Linked DNA regions of Rhodopirellula bahusiensis. The main gene of each other region encodes a partner of the protein of the gene in region 2 in a complex. Links are inferred from orthologs where the notes say so. Each region holds a gene or a part of one and is shown on either strand. Other genes may lie near its edges. The genes, in order: accD and accC.

The links.
Region 1: the proteins of accC (region 2) and accD are in contact, whole or in part, in a solved structure (PDB 8UXZ), measured with the Escherichia coli proteins. The link is inferred for Rhodopirellula bahusiensis from one-to-one orthologs.

What each region holds. Positions count from the first base shown.
Region 1 is NZ_NIZW01000024.1:55,014-64,257, forward strand. The notes cover bases 6,429-9,244. They hold accD (acetyl-CoA carboxylase, carboxyltransferase subunit beta), read right to left. Parts: upstream 8,398-9,244; coding sequence 7,459-8,397; downstream 6,429-7,458. Other genes in these bases: CEE69_RS24860 (serine/threonine protein kinase), read right to left, coding at 6,541-7,455; ilvB (biosynthetic-type acetolactate synthase large subunit), read right to left, coding at 8,406-9,244. Also shown: CEE69_RS24820 (response regulator), read right to left, coding at 9-401; CEE69_RS24825 (YfgM family protein), read left to right, coding at 516-1,547; CEE69_RS24830 (RluA family pseudouridine synthase), read left to right, coding at 1,547-2,548; CEE69_RS24835 (TerC family protein), read left to right, coding at 2,571-3,377; CEE69_RS24840 (hypothetical protein), read left to right, coding at 3,388-4,368; CEE69_RS24845 (PIG-L deacetylase family protein), read left to right, coding at 4,378-5,154; CEE69_RS24855 (sugar phosphate isomerase/epimerase family protein), read right to left, coding at 5,356-6,261.
Region 2 is NZ_NIZW01000027.1:5,082-14,471, reverse strand. The notes cover bases 2,334-5,295. They hold accC (acetyl-CoA carboxylase biotin carboxylase subunit), read right to left. Parts: upstream 4,510-5,295; coding sequence 3,157-4,509; downstream 2,334-3,156. Other genes in these bases: CEE69_RS25905 (M24 family metallopeptidase), read right to left, coding at 5,106-5,295; accB (acetyl-CoA carboxylase biotin carboxyl carrier protein), read right to left, coding at 4,515-5,015; CEE69_RS25920 (NAD-dependent epimerase/dehydratase family protein), read right to left, coding at 2,334-3,005. Outside these bases: CEE69_RS25930 (serine/threonine-protein kinase), read right to left, coding at 1-1,242; CEE69_RS25925 (RNA polymerase sigma factor), read right to left, coding at 1,250-1,885; more of CEE69_RS25920, read right to left, coding at 2,010-2,333; more of CEE69_RS25905, read right to left, coding at 5,296-6,212; alaS (alanine--tRNA ligase), read left to right, coding at 6,449-9,286; CEE69_RS25895 (nucleoside monophosphate kinase), read left to right, coding at 9,352-9,390. UniProt on the Escherichia coli protein: This protein is a component of the acetyl coenzyme A carboxylase complex; first, biotin carboxylase catalyzes the carboxylation of the carrier protein and then the transcarboxylase transfers the carboxyl group to form malonyl-CoA.

The DNA.
Region 1 (9,244 bases), on a different replicon or contig from region 2:
TCTCTCGCTCAATCGGTGGCGTTTTTTTCGAGTCGTTCTTCAATGATGCTGACCAATTGCTTGGGACTGAAGGGTTTGCTGACCAGCGACACCAATCCGGGGCGATCGACAATTCGGTCGGGATCGATTTCGAATCCTTTGGCCGTGCACAGGACAATCACCGAGATCGGTGCTTTTTCGACCACGCGGCCGATCAGTTCCACTCCACTGAGTACCGGCATTTCATGATCGGTCACCAGCACGTCGAAGTTTTCGGCTGACTGAATCGCGTCCCAGGCGAGTTGACCGTTGGCGACCGCGGTCACTTCCATTCCCGCCCGGTCGAGAGTGAATTGCAGCAAATGACGCAGAACGGGGTCATCTTCCGCGATCAAAACCCGCTTTTTCGGTGCAGCATTCATGTTTTTTTACGATCAATCATGGGGACGTGCCGGTCTTGCTTGTCTTGACGTTAAGTTCCGGCGATTTCTATACTTCGGGCTCACGGAATCGAATCCCTTCACCCCTGCGAACGTATGAACAGCGAGCGACGTCACCAGCTGAACGAGAATGAACTTGCCGGAGCCCTCGACAAGTTCAATCACTCGATCGAGCCCTACTCCAAGCCAATCGCCTTGGGTGTCGCAGCGTTCTTCGTTGCCGTGTTGGGGTACGGTTTTTATTCCAGCACCAAATCGGACAATCGAAGCGACGCCACGTTGCAATTGATTGACGCATCCATCACCGGCGACACCGAGAGTCTAGCGACCATCGCCGCTCAATACCCGGACACTTCCGCTGCGGCTTGGGCGCGTCTGTACCAAGGTGGTCAGCAAATGGGAATCGGATTCTCAACGTTGTACACGAGTCGCGACGAAGCCGAAACATTGCTCGATGACGCGGTGGAGGCTTACAACCAAGCGATGGAGTTGAGCAACGATGCGATGATTCAATCGCGAGCTCACTACGGATTGGCGCAGATTGCGGAAGCACGCGGCAATGTGGAAGACGCCGTCCAAGAATACGAAGCCGCCATGGCTGTCGGTGAATCGACCGCCATGGTCAACGAAGCCAAGGCTCGAGTCGCCGCCTTGTCGTCGTCGCAAGCCCAGGACTTCTTGGCCTGGTTCCAAGAGCAAGACTTCTCGCCAGCCGAGCCTAGCTTGCCACCATCGCTGCCGGGTGCTGGTGAACTTCCAGACCTTCCAGACTTGGATCTGCCGCCATTGGATTTGCCTTTGGAAGACATGCCTGAAACAGACGAAGCTGAAACCGCAGAAGCCGACGCGTCGGAAGCTGGTGAGTCGGAAGCGGCAACCGAAGAACCAGAGATGACCGAAGAGCCAGCTGAAACGGAAGCTCCGGCGGAAGAAGCCGCTCCTGAGGAAACTACGGCAGAGGAAGCTGAGGCTGAAGAGCCCGCTTCGGAAGAAGCCGCTGAACCCGCCGAAGAAATGAAGGAAGACGCGGCGACTGAGGAAGCAGCCACCGAAGAAGCGGTCACCGAGAAGGCAGCCGAAGTGGAAGAAACACCCGCAGCCGATGAACCTGCCGCATCCGACGAGTGATGCGAGAATTCGTCGTTCCTGAATCCGCCAGTGGGTTTCGAATCGATCTGTTCTTGACCCAGTCCTGCGACGGCTACAGCCGTTCGCAAATTCGGGACGCGGTCCAGAACGAGGGTGCGGAAGTCGATGGGCGGATCATTCGTCCGAGCTACAAAGTCAAAGCCGGGCAGACCGTCCGGTTTCGCGTTCCGCCGCCTGCATCCGACGACACGGTTCCTGAGAACATCCCCTTGGATATTCTCTATGAAGACGATGGATTGGTCGTTATCAACAAACCAGCGGGAATGGTTGTTCACCCCGCACGCGGAAACTGGACCGGCACGCTGACCAGCGCGCTCGCGTTTCGATTTCAATCGCTGTCGGACGTCGGCGGACCCACGCGCCCCGGCATCGTGCATCGCCTCGACCGAGACACGAGCGGCGTCATCGTCGTCGCGAAGAACAATGCGGTGCACCTGAACCTCGCTGCTCAGTGGCACGATCGTTTGGTGCAAAAGGAATACACCGCGATCACGTTCGGCCGGCTCGACCGAGACCGCGATTGGATCCACGCTTCGATCGGACGCCATCCGTACCAGCGCGACAAGCAGGCGATTCGCGAAGGTCATGCGACCAGCAAATCCGCGTCCACGTTTTATGAAGTCGTTGAGCGTCACGGTCGTGTGACTCGAGTCGACGTGCGTCCCAAGACAGGTCGAACGCATCAAATCCGAGTCCACTTGGCTCACATCGGATGCCCGATTTTATGCGATCGGTTGTATGGCGGTCATTCCGAACTTTCGCGTTCTCAAATAAGGCGACTGGCCGGCACGGAAGTCGCAACGCCCGGTGTGAAGCCGACGGCTGAAGGGCAAGAGATTTTGCTCTCGCGGCAGGCGTTGCATGCGAAAGCGTTGACGTTCACCAACCCACAAACCGGAAAGGAAATGACGCTCACCGCGCCCCTTCCTCCCGATTTGCAAGCCGTTCTTGATCTGTTGTCCTCCGACTCTTCTCTCTGATACCTCGTGGAATCTCGTCGCCATGGCTGAGCTCTTTTCGATCTCCGGTTTGTTCACTCTTGGGATGCTGGTGCTGCTTCAAGCGGTGTTGGGTTTCGACAACCTGCTTTACATCTCCATCGAAAGCAAACGAGTAGCGGAAGATCAGCAGTCCAAGGTTCGGAAGCTCGGCATCGGAGTGGCCGTGGTCTTGCGAATCGTGCTGTTGTTCGTTGTCGTGCGATTAATCGCTTTGTTGGAGGAGCCTTTCGTTGAATTCCACAACGGATATATCGACGGTGCCATCTCGGGGCACAGCTTGATCGTTCTATTCGGTGGTGCGTTCATCCTGTGGACGGCGCTGAAAGAGATTTATCACCTGCTCGCCGAACCGGAGCTTGGGCACTCGGAAGAAACCGCGACGGCCAGTGTCGGCAAGACGATTGGCCTGATTGTGATGATGAACTTGGTCTTCTCGTTCGACTCGATCCTCAGTGCGATGGCACTCACCAAGAGCTTCGCAATCATGGCAACCGCGATTGTGATCAGCGGTGCGATGATGATCTTCTTGGCCGACCGGGTCGCGGATTTCTTGAAGAAGAACCGCATGTACGAAGTGCTTGGATTGTTTGTGCTATTCATCGTCGGCGTGATGTTGGTCAGCGAAGGTGGTCACTTGGCTCACCTTGCGTTGTTCGGTCACGAGGTGCACGCGATGGCCAAGAGCACGTTCTACTTTGTGCTCGCGATTTTGATTGTCGTTGACATCGTTCAGGCCAAGTACCAAAAGACATTGTTGGCTCGTCAGGATGCAGCCACAGGCCATTTGACGAAGAAAGCCGAAGCCTAGGAAGGATCGCATGTCCGCTTCCCCGCACCGGCGACCGGCACCCAAGCGGCGTCCTGTCACTGACTTGGAACCCGGCAAAGCTCCGCCGCCCAAGTTGCCCAAGATGGCAGCGAAACAAGCCAAGCAGGTTCCGGTGGCAAAGACGCCAACCGTTTCGGACGGGGCGCCACCGGGGCGGCCGACCGTTGCGCCCGGTGTGGTCCCACCTCGCGATCGAGACACCTTGTTCGCGCTCGCGGAGTTTCTGCAAACGCGGCGGCCCGATCCAAAGCGAATCTCAGTGGTTCAGCAAGAGATTCACGCGGAGGTGTTGGGGCTGAGTCGGACGATCGATCGACCGAATTTCAAACGAGTTGGTCGAGACGACTTGGTACGTTTGATTCACTTGCTCGATGAGTCGCTGTTCGAAGGCCGGGTCTTGCCCGTCGCAAAAGCGGAGGGGCTCGAGTTTTCCTTCTCTTCGCGGATGACCAGCGCCGCGGGCAAGCTCGTCACGCATTATCCCGGCGGCAATCGCAACGGACCGCGGCGGTTCGAGATGATCCTTTCGTCGACGTTGTTGTTTCAAACTTTTGAAGACGTTGACCGGCCTGTCACCGTGACCGGACGTAAGTGCCGCGACCGACTGGAAGCGATGCAGCGGGTCGCCGAGCATGAGATGACGCACTTGATCGAGATGCTGATTTGGAACGCGGGCAACTGCAACCAAAAACGTTTCCAATCAATTGCCCGCAGCTTCTTTGGGCACACCGATTACCAGCACGATTTGATCACTCAGCGCGAACGGGCCGCGACCAAGTTCAATATCCGCGTTGGCGATCAAGTCGCGTTCCGCGACGGAACGCGGCGAGTGGTCGGGCGGGTCAATCGCATCACTCGTCGTGCGACGGTGTTGGTCAATGATCCCAAAGGCGAGTTGTTCAGCAACGGCGAACGCTATGTCCGGTATTATGTGCCTCTGGAAAAGCTGAGTCTCGTTTCATCGAAGTAGAGGTCCTTGATGCCGTCCGTTCTTGCTGTCGCTGCGCACCCTGATGACATCGAATTTTTGTACGCGGGAACGATGCTGTTGCTTCGCCAACGCGGTTGGGATTTGCACTACATGAACGTCGCCGATGGGTCTCGCGGCAGCACCACGATGGGTCCCGAAGAGTGTGCCGCAACTCGACTGAAGGAAGCCAAGCGAGCCGCTGAATTGCTTGGTGCAACGTTCCATCCGCCGATTTGTGCCGACATGGAAGTTGCCTACACAACCGAAAATGTTCAGAAGGTTGCGGCGGTGGTGCGTCAATCCAAGGCTTCGATCGTGTTGGCGCATTCACCGGTCGACTACATGGAAGATCACGAAAACGCGTGTCGATTGGCGGTCAGCGCCGCGTTCGCTCACGGGATGCCGAACCTCGAAAGCATTCCGCCGATGCCCGTCTATATGGATCCGGTCACGGTTTATCACGCTCAGCCCGTTGGATGCCGTCAGCCGACTGGCGAACTGGTGACGCCTCATTTCTACATCGACAATGAAGCGGTTGTCGAGCAGAAAGCCGACGCGCTCGCGTGTCACGCCAGCCAAAAGCAGTGGCTCGATGAGAGTCAAGGAATGGACAGCTACATCGAAGCGATGCGAAATCTCTCACGCATGGTCGGGCAGATGAGCGGCCGATATGAACACGCCGAAGGCTGGCGTCGCCGCGAGCACTGGGGCTTCTGCGGGGCCGACGATGATCCGTTGCGAGAAGCATTGGCCGATCAAATCACCGAAGGAACCAAGAACCTCTAAACCTGTAGCTCGGTGGTCCCCCACCGAGTCGAGTGCGCTTGTTCAGGTGGACGAATTGCAAAGTGCAAATTGCAATCGCCCGTAGGCCATGTCTCACATGGCATCTCAGCCGATGCTTTGGAACAAAGCGAGTCGTCCATTGTCCCGTCTTCGCGAGGACAGCATCCACCGGCGAAGAGGCATCGCCAGGTGGAACCTGGCCTACGACTCAATCCCGAGTCGCTTTTGCAGTGTCTTCAAATCGGTGCTCATCGCTTCCAAATGCTTTGGCACGAGCGCTGGATCACGGTGGTCGAGGTACTCTTCGTGCAAAGAAATCGGACACTTCAAGTCGCTGGCTTGGACGGCGTCGAAGAACTTCTGGCTGACCAGGCCATCGCCGAGCGGCACATTCGCAACCCGTCCGTCGATCCATTTAAAATCTTTGACGTACAGCATCCGAACGCGGGGCTGGATCATTCGCCAGGTCACCGGCCAGCTCATGCCGCCTTCGACCTGGGCGTGGCGAATGTCGTAGACCACGCCGAGGTTGTCAGGCGAGACGTCGGTGAGGACTCGATCCAAGTCCCACAGCGACGCGCCAAGATAGTTCTCGCCCGCATGGTTTTGGTACAGGGCCTGAACACCGATCTTCCCGCAGTAGTCCGCGAGACTTCCGAACTGTTGCTTCCATTGTTCGAGCTGATGTGCGATCGGTTGCTTGCGGTCGTACTTGCCGTATCGCATGCGGAATCGGGAGATGCCCAGATCGGCTGCTGTTTGCAGAACGGTCGCTCGGTGCGGATCATCCATCCCGCCGATGTCTGTCGTGATCAGCGTGATCTCGAGACCATGCTTCCGCATCGCTTGCTGCATTTCCGGCAGTTTCTCGGCTGCTTCTGCGGGAGACACGTTGCCGCCCTTTCGCACGGTGGCTTCCACTCCATCGAAGCCCGCTTCGGCAAGCGACGATGCCATCTCGTCGAAAGACATCGAATTCAATGGCTTGGTGAAGACGCAGATCGGCCATCGGCTTTTGGTTTCGGCGGCATGCAAGCCTTGGGCAGGCAGCGATGCGAGCGAAGCAGCGGCGAGTGTGCCAGCGAGAAAGTCACGGCGGTTGGGCATGATGGATTCCGTGTCGACGGTGGGATGTGGGGGCGGGAGGCGATGCTCCTGGAGCGCGCAGAGGCGAGGAAGAGCTGAGCCAGTTTAACCGAACCCTTCCACGCAGTTGTCGAGAAAGGCATCCTCGCAAGATTCGCCGAGGGCGAAGCAGGTACGCAAGTGTCTTCGGAGATTCAAGCCGTTTGGCGTTAGCCAATGTTTTCTCGCACAACCCGGGCCAATGCCCAAACGGCTCACGGGATCAACCCAATCATTCCTGCTTAGATGCCGAGCGAATCTCTAGCTGGCGAAGGCGGAGTCGAGGCCGCGAGTTTGGGACAAGAACTCTTTGATCGATGGCAATCGATCGTCGACATTGGGTTCGATCATTCGCATGATGACTCGAGCAACCTTGGGATGGATGTCCTCGCGACGTTCCAAGATCGGCGTGGCGGTCTCGGTGTCGTGTTGCAGAGCGGCTCGACCGCTGACGATCTCGCCTTGCCATGGGTGTTTGAATGTCAGCAGACAGTAAAACGTCACGCCAAGTGAAAACACATCCACACGTTGATCGGTCGCGCGCCGGCGAACGATCTCGGGGCACATATAAAGCGGCGTTCCTGTTCGATTGCCGGGTGCCATGAACGGCGGTGTCGCCGGAACGGTCAATCCAAAGTCAATCAACCGCACGCCCGAGACGGTCTCCTCGCCTTCTTCCGGAGGCGTGCAAATGAAGTTGCGCGGACAGACGTCGCGGTGGATGAAGCCTTGTTCGTGCACGTACGCCAGTGACTCCGCCATCTCGCGCATCAGCAGCATCTCTTTGCCGTCGATGACTTCTCGTTTCTTACGAACGATCACATCTTGGATGCCAACGCCGGCGATGTATTCCATCACCAAGATGCGTTGGTTCTTCGCGGTGATGCCGTGTTCGAAGGTTTTCACGATCAGTGGATGCTTCATCTGCATCGCGATTTCGCCTTCGGAAGGTTTGTTCAAACCTTTGAAGCGACTTTCGAACAGTTCGTACTTTTCTGGATCGAGGATTTTGACCCCGACGTTCTCCTTGCGTTCCAGGTCGTAAGCAACGAAGAAGTTGCTCATCGTTCCCGTCGCGGCTGTTCGTGATCGCTCGAATCGTTGTTCGACATCGATTCTCTTCAGCGAACCGCCGCCTTTCGAGAACGCGCCCATGATCGAGTCGAGCAAGCCCATCAGTTACTTCCCGCAATAGTCGATGGCGGTCGCGATTTCCGTCTTCAGGGATTTGCGATGAACGATGCGATCGATGTATCCATGTTCCAGCAAAAACTCACTGGTTTGGAATCCCTCGGGGAGTTCGATGCCGATGGTCGCCTTGATTGTTCGAGGCCCAGCAAATCCGATCAGGGCCTTGGGTTCAGCAAAGACCAAGTCGCCGAGGGATGCGAAGCTGGCAGCGACACCGCCCATCGTTGGGTTCGTCAGAACGCTGATGAACAAACCGCCCGCCGCGTGATAACGCGAGAGAGCAGCGGAGACCTTGGCCATTTGCATCAGCGACAGGATGCCCTCGTGCATTCGAGCACCACCACCGGAAGCGCTGATGATGATCAACGCCAGGTTTTGTTCGGTGGCACGCTCGATCAATCGCGTCAGGCGTTCGCCAACGACGGATCCCATGCTGCCCATGATGAAGGCGCTGTCGGTCACCGCGAAAGCGACTCGGCGAGCGCGGATCATGCCGGTGCCGGTCAAAACAGCATCGGTCAGGCCGGTGCGTTTCTGTTCGCCGACCAATCGTTCGGCATAGGGGCGACGATCGCGGAACTCCAACGGGTCGGTCGGCCGAAGATGTTCGTTCATCGGTTCGAACGTGCCGTCATCGAGCACCTGAGCCACGCGTTCCCACGCACTCACGTAGAAGTGGTGGTCGCACTGCGGGCAAACGTTCAGACGCTGCTGAACTTCTTTGTAGAACAGCGAAGCGCCACACGAATCGCACTTCCGCCACACGCCCTCAGGCACACCTCGTTTCCGATTGCCGGCCGTGTTTGGCGCGGGTCGGTTGGGGGTGTTGGAGGATGGTGTGGCGTCGGTTGCGGTCGACGTTGATGAAGGGGACGCTTGCCCGTTTTTTTCCACTGCGGGGTTTTCCACTGCGGTTTCCATTTCCACTTTCAGAATCAGTCCAAGAGCATGTCGTCCACGGTCATTCCACCGGGGATCATTGGCAACACGTGTTCTTGGTAGGGCACTTCGACGTCCAGCAAGAAAGGACCATCGTGGTCAATCATTTCTTGCAACGCACCTTCGAGGTCCGCTTTCTTTTTGACCGTGGCGGCACCGCATCCGTAGCCCTTTGCGATTTGCACAAAGTTCGGGTAGCGGTCGCTGGCGTATTCGAAGCGATCCGCGGTGCTCTTGCCCTTGGCTTCTTCGTGATCGATCGGCCCAAGGTAAGTGTGAGCGCGGTTGCGGTCCATGAACCGGTCTTCCCACTGAACCACCATTCCCAAGTGTTGGTTGTTCAACAGAAGAACCTTTACAGGCAGTTTTTCGCAGAAGCACGTGGCGAGTTCTTGGATGTTCATCTGGAAGCTGCCGTCGCCATCGATGTCGATGACCAATGCATCCGGATGAGCCGCTTGCACGCCCATGGCGGCCGGCAAACCAAAGCCCATCGTTCCGAGTCCGGAGCTGCTCATCCAAGTCCGAGGCTGGCGGAACTTGAAGAACTGAGCCGCCCACATTTGGTGTTGGCCCACACCGACACTGACGTAAGTTTCGCGGTCGGCGGTGATTTTGCTGAGCGTCGCGATTGCGTGCTGTTGCAAAATTCCGTCGAACGAGTTGTCGTACTTCAACGGGTACTTGGCTTTCAAATCAGTGCAGGTCTTCTGCCACGATTCGATTTCCGGTGCCTGAACGATTTTGTTCAGTTGGCCCAACACATCCTTCACGTCGCCGCGAACTGGGATGTGAGCTTGTTTGTTCTTGTTCAGTTCCGACGAGTCGATGTCGA
Region 2 (9,390 bases):
TGCCGTGGCAAGCGTCCATCGAAGGGAGCGTTGCGGGCGACGTTCGTTGAGCGAGTCAGGCAGTCGATTGGCCGTTGGGTTTCGCACATGGGCGTTGACCTCACGCAGGAGCGTGACCGTCTCGTCTGCGGAGTCGATCCGAAGCGTGAGGTCAGGTTCCATGAGGCGAGCGACCAAGTTGTCGAACCAACGAGGCATTCGTTCGTTGATCTCTTGGATGGGTTTGGCGCGTGTCTCGGTGATCTTTCGCAGGACTCCGAGAGGGGACTCGGCGCGGAAGGGCGGTCGTCCCGTTGCCAGCGCGTAGAGCAGACTGCCCAAGCTGAACAGATCGCTGCGGGCGTCCAAGGGTTCGCCGCGAGCTTGCTCTGGGCTCATGTACTGCGGTGTGCCAGCGATCATGCCGCTGTTGGTTAGCGTGGCGTCATCGAGTGCTCGAGCGAGTCCAAAGTCGCTGATCAGGACGCGACCGTTGCCTTCTTCGATCAAGATATTGGCGGGTTTGATGTCTCGGTGAAGCACGCTGTTCTTGTGCGCGGCTGACAATCCTTCGGCGATTTGCAGGCCGATCCTAACGATTTCGATCAGTTCCAGCGGGCCTTCGCGATCAAGGCATTGTTGCAAGTTTCCGCCGTCGATGCAGGGCATCACCAGGTAAGGCAATCGAGCGTTCGGGACAACGCTGTAGATCGGTACGATGGAAGGATGCACAATCGCCGCGGCGGCTTGTGCCTCTCGCATGAAGCGGGTCCGCGCCGCACCAACGCCGGCGAGATGAGGGGAGAGGACTTTGATCGCAACCGGTCGATTCAGTTCCGGGTCCAAGCCTCGTAGCACGACGCCCATGCCTCCTTGTCCGATCACGCTGTGAATCGAGTATTGGTCCAAGGTGCCAATTGCAGGCGCGTCATCGACGGCGTCTGAGCGTTGATCCCGCAGTGGTTGCAGCAGGGGACGGATCCAGTCCAAGGACGCGTCGAAGGATCGCTGGGGTTCGGCCGGATCGCTCGGGGGTTTAGAAGCAGGCCGGCTGCTTTGGTCGATGAAGGTGCTCTTGCTGAGGACTTCGACTGTCTCGTCCCACCACATGGGCTCGCCGGCAATTTCCTGTAGTTGCGACCGGCAATGCTGGCAATTGCTGAGATGAAACTCGATGCGATCCGCTTCGGGGGCAGACAATCGCTCGTCAAGCAACTCTCGTAGCTTGTCCAATTCAAAGTGTGGGTTTTGCTTGGCAATCATGATGCGTTCAATCACTCAAACGTTGATGGACGAGTTCGCGAATCCGTTTGAGGATTCGGCACCTGGCGACATAGACCGAGCCTTCGGAGATGCCCAGGTCGGAGGCGACGGCCGCGATGGATTGGTCCTCCACGGCGGTTCGCCAGAACGCGATCCAGTTTCTTTCGCCCGTGCGTGATCGCACCTTGCTTGCGGCCCAGCGAAACAATTGTTGGCGATGATCACGATCAAACTCGTGCGACAATTCTGCGTCCTGTTGAGTGCCGTCGATGCCTTGCTCGTTGGAGGCAACGGCGTCGATGATTCGAACGATGCTGCTGCCTCCATTCAGTTCGCGGCGAGACTGAACCGATCTCAGTCGGTCGATGGTTGCGTTTCGCGTGATTCGGCTGAGCCAACCGCGAAAAGAGCCTTGGGCGGTCACGTCAAACCGCTCGATCGCACCGGCGACCGACATCAGAATCTCTTGCACAATCTCGCGAGCGTCCGCGTCCTGCACCCCACGCCGTTTGATCAGGCGGTAGATCACCGGCTCATAGACGGCAGAGAACTCGGCCCAGGCGAATTCATCCTTGGAATCACGCAGTCTCAAAAGCAGACTTGCGCGAGTCGTTGGTTCGGCGGCGGTGGAATCGAAATCCAAAACGCAGTTCCAGGTGGGTGGACCGACTGTTCAAAGAGTCTCACGGATGTCCGAGCCAAACATTGCGCCCAATCTTAGAAAATGGCGAAAATCCTGGTGCTTGCGATTGTGTCTGTGCCCAGCTTCACTGGTGGTGGTGGCGGATCCAGTTCGCAGCGTCGGCCAGGCTTTCTTCAAACGGCCGGATTTTGTAGTCGAGTTCGCTTTGGGCTCGCGAACTGTCGTAGTAGTGGTATTGGCTCGACATGCCCACGGCGGCGCTGTTGAAGTCAACTTCGTGTGGCAGCAGTTTGCCGACCACGTCGCCGGCGACTCCTGCGATCCATCGCTGAGCCGGCCCGGCACGCATGAGCGGTTGGCGGGCACCCATCGCCTCGGTCATGGCTTTCCACAGTTCGAGGTATCGCATGTTGTGGCCAGCCAAGATGTATTGCCGGCCCGCGGGGATTTTATTGCTGATCAGCTTTTCAGCGGCGCGGATGGCGGCGGCGGCCACGTCTCGCGAATCGCAGGTGCTGTTGCCGCCTGAAGGTGAGAGCGGCCGCCAGGCTTTGCTGACTTCCAGAAGCATCCGGCCGCTGCTGGGTTTCCAATCCCAGGGACCGAGCATGAACCCCGGGTGAACCAAGACGGCTTTCAGGCCATCTTGGACGCCCTGCAAAACGACCTCGTTGCCAGCTCGTTTGCTGAGGACGTAGCTGCACGGGATTTGCCCGCCTGCGTGGTCCAGCGGAGTGTCTTCGTTCGCCACGCCGTTGCGGTCCGCGATACCGAGCGTGTTGACGGTGCCAACGTGAACGAGTTTGCAATCGTGATGCAGGCAGGCGTCGACGATGGTTTGGGTGCCGTCGCGGTTGACGGCCATGCTGTCGTCGAGGCGTTTCCAACCCAGGTGGATCATGCCGGCGGAGTGAATGACCACATCGCAGTCAGCCACCGCATTTTCGATCGCGGTTTGATCGAGGAGGTCGCCGTGAGCGAACGTCGTGTTGATCCCATCGAAGACCTGGGGATCGGGTTCGCCTCGCACCAAAGCGATCAGGTCATGTCCGGCGCCCGACAGTTGGCGAAGGATCGTGTTGCCCAGCAAGCCAGTGCCGCCAGTCACAAAGACTCGCATGGTTATTCCTTGGGGACCAACGGAATCAGGAGTGGCATCGACCAATGGGGTAGCGGAACTCGTCAAGAGTTTCGGTCTGCATCGTGAATTGCCGAAAGTCTTGGCGACTTCCGCTACGGCCAGAACGACTTTTCCTAGCGGTGACGCAACCCTAAGACGTTTGGCCTTCGTAGTTTCGGTCGACGAATTTGGTGTCCACGGTGCCGTTTACGAAGGCTTCGTTTCGGAGGATCCAGTTGTGGAAACCGACGGTTGTGGTGATGCCTTCGACCTGCAGTTCCTTCAAAGCACGAAGCATCGTCGCGATGGCTTGTTCCCGCGTCGGGCGATGGACGATCAGTTTGCCGATCATCGAATCGTAATACGGAGGCACCACGTAACCGGTCTGCACATGCGAATCGAATCGAACGCCCATGCCGCCAGGCACGAACATCGATTTGATTTGCCCAGGGCAAGGTTGGAAGTTCTTCGTTGGATCTTCCGCATTGAGCCGGCATTCGATCGCGTGGCCGGTGCAAGTCAGTTCTTCTTGACGGAACGACAGCGGCAGACCAGCGGCGACGCGAATTTGTTCTTGGATCAGGTCCACGCCGGTGATCATTTCTGAAACCGGGTGTTCGACTTGGATCCGCGCGTTGACTTCGATGAAGTAGAAGTTGTAGTCCTTGTCGACAATGAACTCGACCGTTCCCGCGCCAGCGTAATCCGCACCAGCGATCATTCGCACGGCGGCATCGCAGATCGCTTCGCGGCGGTCTTGCGGCAGGTCGGGGCTGGGGGCTTCTTCGACGAGTTTTTGGTGGCGCCGTTGGACGCTGCAGTCACGTTCGAACAGGTGGCACACGTTGCCGTGCGAGTCCGCGATGACTTGGACTTCGATGTGACGCGGTTGCTGGATGAATTTTTCCAGGTACACGCCACCGTTGCCGAATGCCGCGATGGCTTCGTTGCGAGCCGCTTCGAGTTGGCTCTTAAGAACGTCTTCGGTCTCGGCGACCCGCATGCCTTTGCCACCACCACCGGCGGTGGCTTTGATCAGCACGGGAAAGCCGATTTCTTTCGCGGTGTCGATGGCTCGATCGAAGTCCGCGATCAATCCATCACTGCCGGGAACGACGGGGACGTTTTGCGCGATCGCCATCGAACGAGCGGTGTTCTTGTCGCCCAGTTTGTCCATCGCGGTTGGCGAGGGGCCGATGAATTCGAACCCGCTGCTGCGGCATTGCTCGTTGAACTGAGCGTTCTCTGCCAAGAAGCCATAACCGGGGTGGATCGCGTCGACGCCGGCCACTTCGGCCGTGGCGATGATGCGATCAATTTTCAAGTAGCTGTCAGCGCTTCGGTTGGTGCCAACGCAGTACGCGTGGTCCGCCAACTTGACGTGCATGGAGTCCTTGTCGGCTTCGCTGTAAACGGCGACCGACTCGATACCCATTTCGCGACAGGCGCGAATCACACGCAGCGCAATCTCGCCTCGATTGGCGATCAAAATTCGTTCAAACATAGACTTCAGCCGTCCACCTGGACGCGGAACAAAGGTTTACCGAAATCGACGGCTTGTTGATCGCTGACCAGCACCTCGACAATCTTCCCGCGGCATTCGGCAGGAATCTCGTTGAAGACCTTCATTGCCTCGACGATGCAAATCACGGTGTCGTCGTTGACCACGTCACCGACTTTGACAAACGGCGGCGATTCAGGATTGGCTTTCGAATAGAACGTGCCAACCATCGGCGAGTTGATGGTGATCGTCCCGGCAGTGTCACCGCCGGCGTCGCCACCAGCTGGGGCCGGAGCGGGAGCGGCGGCCGGCGCAGGTGCTGCAACGGGAGCCACTGCGGCGGGCGCGGGAATCATGGCGGGAGCTGTTCCACCACGAGTCAGTTTGATCCGATCGTCGCCCTGTTGCAGGTCCACTTCGTTCAGTTCGTGTTGTTCCATCAACTCGACGATCTGGCGAATCCGATCGATGTCAAACACATCCCCGTCGTCGGGTGTTTCCGATTTCATACGAAGTCCGATACCTGCAAAGTCCAATGTTTCTCGAATCCAGATGGGATCCGAGCAACCTTTTGTGGGTGAAGATTAAGTTTGCACGTTTTACACAACAAGACGACAATCATCGAGACCCTTCGGAAGGGTGCTCAGACGCTCAAATCCATCCGCTGTGACGAGGATGTCGTCCTCAATGCGAATTCCAAATTCGCCCTCGAAATACACGCCTGGCTCTACAGTAATCACCATCCCCTCGCGGAGAACCTCGGTCGACATCGGGCCCATGCGTGGATCCTCGTGAATTTGCAATCCAAACCCGTGTCCGAGCCCGTGTTTGAAAGCGTCGCCCAGCCCCGCTTTTTGCAGAACCTGGCGAGCCGCTCGGTCCACTTCGATGGCTTCCACCCCGTCGCGAATGGCGGAGATCGCAGCTTCTTGTGATTCCAAAACAGCTTGGTAGGCGGCTTCAAATCGATCGGCGGTCGTTGATCTCACTTCGGCTTTGTGCAGTGTCCGGGTCAAGTCGCTGCAGTATCCGTCGACGCGAGCCCCCCAATCGATGAGCAGCGTTCGGCAATCTGCCAGGGCAATGTTGCGAGGGTGATAGTGGGGCAGGGCACCGCTGGGTTCGGCCCCCGCGATCACGTCGAAGGCGACTCCGGACGCTCCCAGACTTCGCATCGTCGCTTCGAGTTCGTGAGCGATTTGCAGTTCGGTCATCTGCGGCGTCAGTTTGTTGGTGACGCTGAGGAAGCTTCGCTCGGCAATCGCGATGGCACGCCGAATCGTGGCCAACTCATCGGCGTCTTTGATCGAACGCAGTGTTTCGACCAATCCGCTGGTATCGACCCACTCCATCGTTTCAATCTGTTCCTGCCACTTCCGAAGCGTGGAAACTTGCACGTGATCAGCCTCGAAGCCAATCGTTTTCAGCGACAAATCGCCCAGATACTCCGCCAGCAACGCGACCAAAGTCTGGCTGGGCGGCCGAATCGCACTTTCCAGGTTCGGGCATTCTTCGGCAATTTGGGTTTCGTAGCGGCGATCGGACAGCAGCGTTGCTTTGCCGTCGGGACGGACCAGCAACCAAGTGCTGTCGCCGGTGAATCCGCTGAGATATCGCACGTTGACTTCGCTGCAGATCAAAATCGCGTCCATCTGCTGGTCCGAATCGGCGATGGATTGCACAAGTCGTTCAATACGCTCTGTCATGAAGTCGATATCCAGTGGTGATGTTGAGTCGGCCGTTTCGCGGCAGATGCTTTTCGTCGACGGACCGAGGCGGAAGCCGCCGCCCGGCGATTGGCACTGTGCGGGCTGGCATTGTGGGCCGAAATTCGGCACCTGTCACCCGTCGGGCATCGACTGATATCATGCCGACGATGGACCGCGAGCCCACTTGGCTCAATCCCCGATCTTTTCCCCGTTGAACCCACCCGCACATCCCGATGAAAACTGACGAACTCCGCGAAAAATATCTGGCGTTCTTTGAGACCAAAGGTTGCGTCCGCCAACCCAGCGACGTGCTCGTTCCGGCTTGGGATCCTTCGGTTTTGTTCACCCCCGCGGGGATGAACCAGTTCAAAGACCACTTTCTCGGCAAGGTCAAACTGGACTTCACTCGTGCGACGACCTGTCAAAAGTGTTTGCGAACGGGTGACATCGACAATGTCGGCCGGACCGCGTTTCACCACACGTTCTTTGAAATGCTGGGCAATTTTTCGTTCGGCGACTACTTCAAGGAAGAAGCGATCCACTGGGCGTGGGAATTTTTGACCGACAAGAAGTGGTTGGGCATCCCCGGCGAGCGATTGACGGTCACGGTCTACAAGGATGACGACGAAGCGTTTGGGATTTGGCACGAAAAGATCGGATTGCCGACCCAACGCATTTCGCGAATGGAAGAAGACGAAAACTTTTGGCCGGCATCCGCTCCGAGCGAAGGGCCCGACGGAGTTTGCGGTCCCTGCAGCGAAATCTATTACCAACTCGAAGACGGCAGCGATGTCGAAATCTGGAACTTGGTGTTCACCCAGTTCAATCGTGTGGGAACGCCGCCGGACAACTTGCATCCGCTTCCCAGCAAGAACATCGACACCGGTATGGGGCTGGAGCGAACCGCCAGTGTCTTGCAAGGCGTGCCAACCAACTTCCACATCGACAGTCTGTTTCCGATTGTCGAAGCGGCGTCGGAAGTCTGCGGTGTGAAGTACGAATACGAGAGTGACAACGGGCGGCGACTTCGCCGGATCACTGACCACGCGCGAGCCAGCGTTTTCGCGGTTCATGAAAACGTGTACCCCGGACCCAAAGACGCTCGCTCGGTCATTCGCCGTTTGATTCGCCGCGCGGTGTTGGACGGGTACCAAATGAATTTGCGAGAGCCTTTCTTGTACAAGCTGGTCGAAGCTGTCGCGAATGCGTCCAAGGCTGCTTACCCAGAACTGGGCCAAACGACCCAACGCGTCAGCGAAGCGATTGAGTCTGAAGAGAAAGCATTCTTCTCGACCATCGATGGCGGGATGAAACGCATTCACCGTTTGTTCGAAGAGATGAACGACGAATCATCCGTGATGGTGCCCGGTGCCGACGCTGCGGATTTGTTGACGACCTATGGTGTTCCACCGGAATTGGTTCAAACGCTGGCCGCCGAGCAGAACTTCACGTTCGATTGGTCGGGCTTTCGCGAAGCGATGGACAAACACGCCGACGAAAGCGACGGCGGACAACGCGTTCTGTTCCAAACCGGACCTTTGGAAACGCTGAAAGAGGCTTTGCGTGAAACACCGTTTGTTGGCTATGACCAAACCGAAGCTTCGGCAGTCGTCAAAGGCATCATTACCGGCGATGGCAAAGGCAAGGGCGACGACGGGCAATTGCTCAGTCACCTCGATCGCCCCGAAGACGCGATCTTGCGATTGGTGCTGGACCACTCACCGTTCTATGGCGAATCGGGCGGCCAAGTTGGCGACATCGGTGTGATCGCAAACGATCACTTTGAATTTGAAGTCATCGACACGCAGCGACACGCTTCGTTGATTGTGCACCACGGACGATTGGTTCGCGGCAAGATCAGCGAAGGCGAAACTTGCACGGCAACGGTTGATGTCGAGAACCGCACCGCGCTCGCACGAGCCCACAGTGCGACTCACATTTTGCACCACGCACTGCACAACCATGTTGGTCGCCATGCGGAGCAACAGGGCAGCAAGGTTGAACCGGATCGCTTGCGTTTTGACTTCACTAACCCCAAGGCCATCGACGACGAGACGTTGGTGAAGATCGAACAAGATGTGCTGAGCATGGTTGGCAGCGGCGATGAAATTCGCTGGGACACCGTGTCGCTTGCCGATGCTCGAGAAGCGGGTGCGATGATGTTGTTTGGCGAAAAGTATCCCGACCCATGCCGGATGGTTTCGATGGGAACGTTCAGTCGCGAATTGTGCGGCGGGACTCACCTGACCAACACCAATCAGGTTGGCTCGTTCGAAGTCGTTGTCGAGGAAAGCGTTTCCACGGGAACACGCCGAATCGAAGCGCTGACGGGCGGCCGTGCTAAGGAACACCGCGAGCAAACACAAGCGTTGCTGAATGAGGTGGCGGGCAAATTGAACTGCGATGCTTCGCTGGCTTCCGCCGCCACGGTTGCGTTGATCGAAGAAGTTCGCCGGTTGAAGAAAGAGTTGTCGTCCGGCAAAGCGGCCGACTACCCCGCCGAGTTTGTCTTCGATGCCAAGGCAGCCAATGCCGAAGCGACTGACACAGATGACTACAACGCAGTGCGAGCGGCAGTTCGCGGTTTGACTCGCCGATTGAACGTTGCGATCACCGATGTGTTGGGCCGTTTGGATTCGTTGTTGGCGGATCGCTCGAAGTTGGTCGAACAGCTCAAACAAGTCACCGCGGGCGGCAAAATCTCCGCCGATGACTTGATCGCGGACGGAACCAAAGTCGGCGACACGTTGTTGATCGTCGTGGAAACACCAGGTGCCAATCCAAACATCATGCGTGGTTGGATCGATCAGATTCGCAAGAAGAGCGACGCCCCGACGGCCGTGTTGTTGGCTTCGGCGATGAACGAGAAAGTCATGTTGGTCGGTGGCCTGAGTCGCGATTTGGTCGATCGCGGATTGAAAGCAGGTGATTGGGTCGGTGCAGCGGCCAAGGTGGTCGGCGGCAGCGGTGGTGGACGTCCTGACATGGCTCAAGCCGGTGGCAAAGACGCCAGCAAATTGCCCGAAGCTCTCCAGCAAGCTCGCGAAACGATGACCGAGAAACTGGGTTAAGAGCCGCCTCTTGCTTGCCTTTCATTTCCTGCCACGGCCACCAAAGATGGGATGCTTTGCTCCTCATGAATGAATCAAACGAGTTGACTCCCAATACGTTCTAT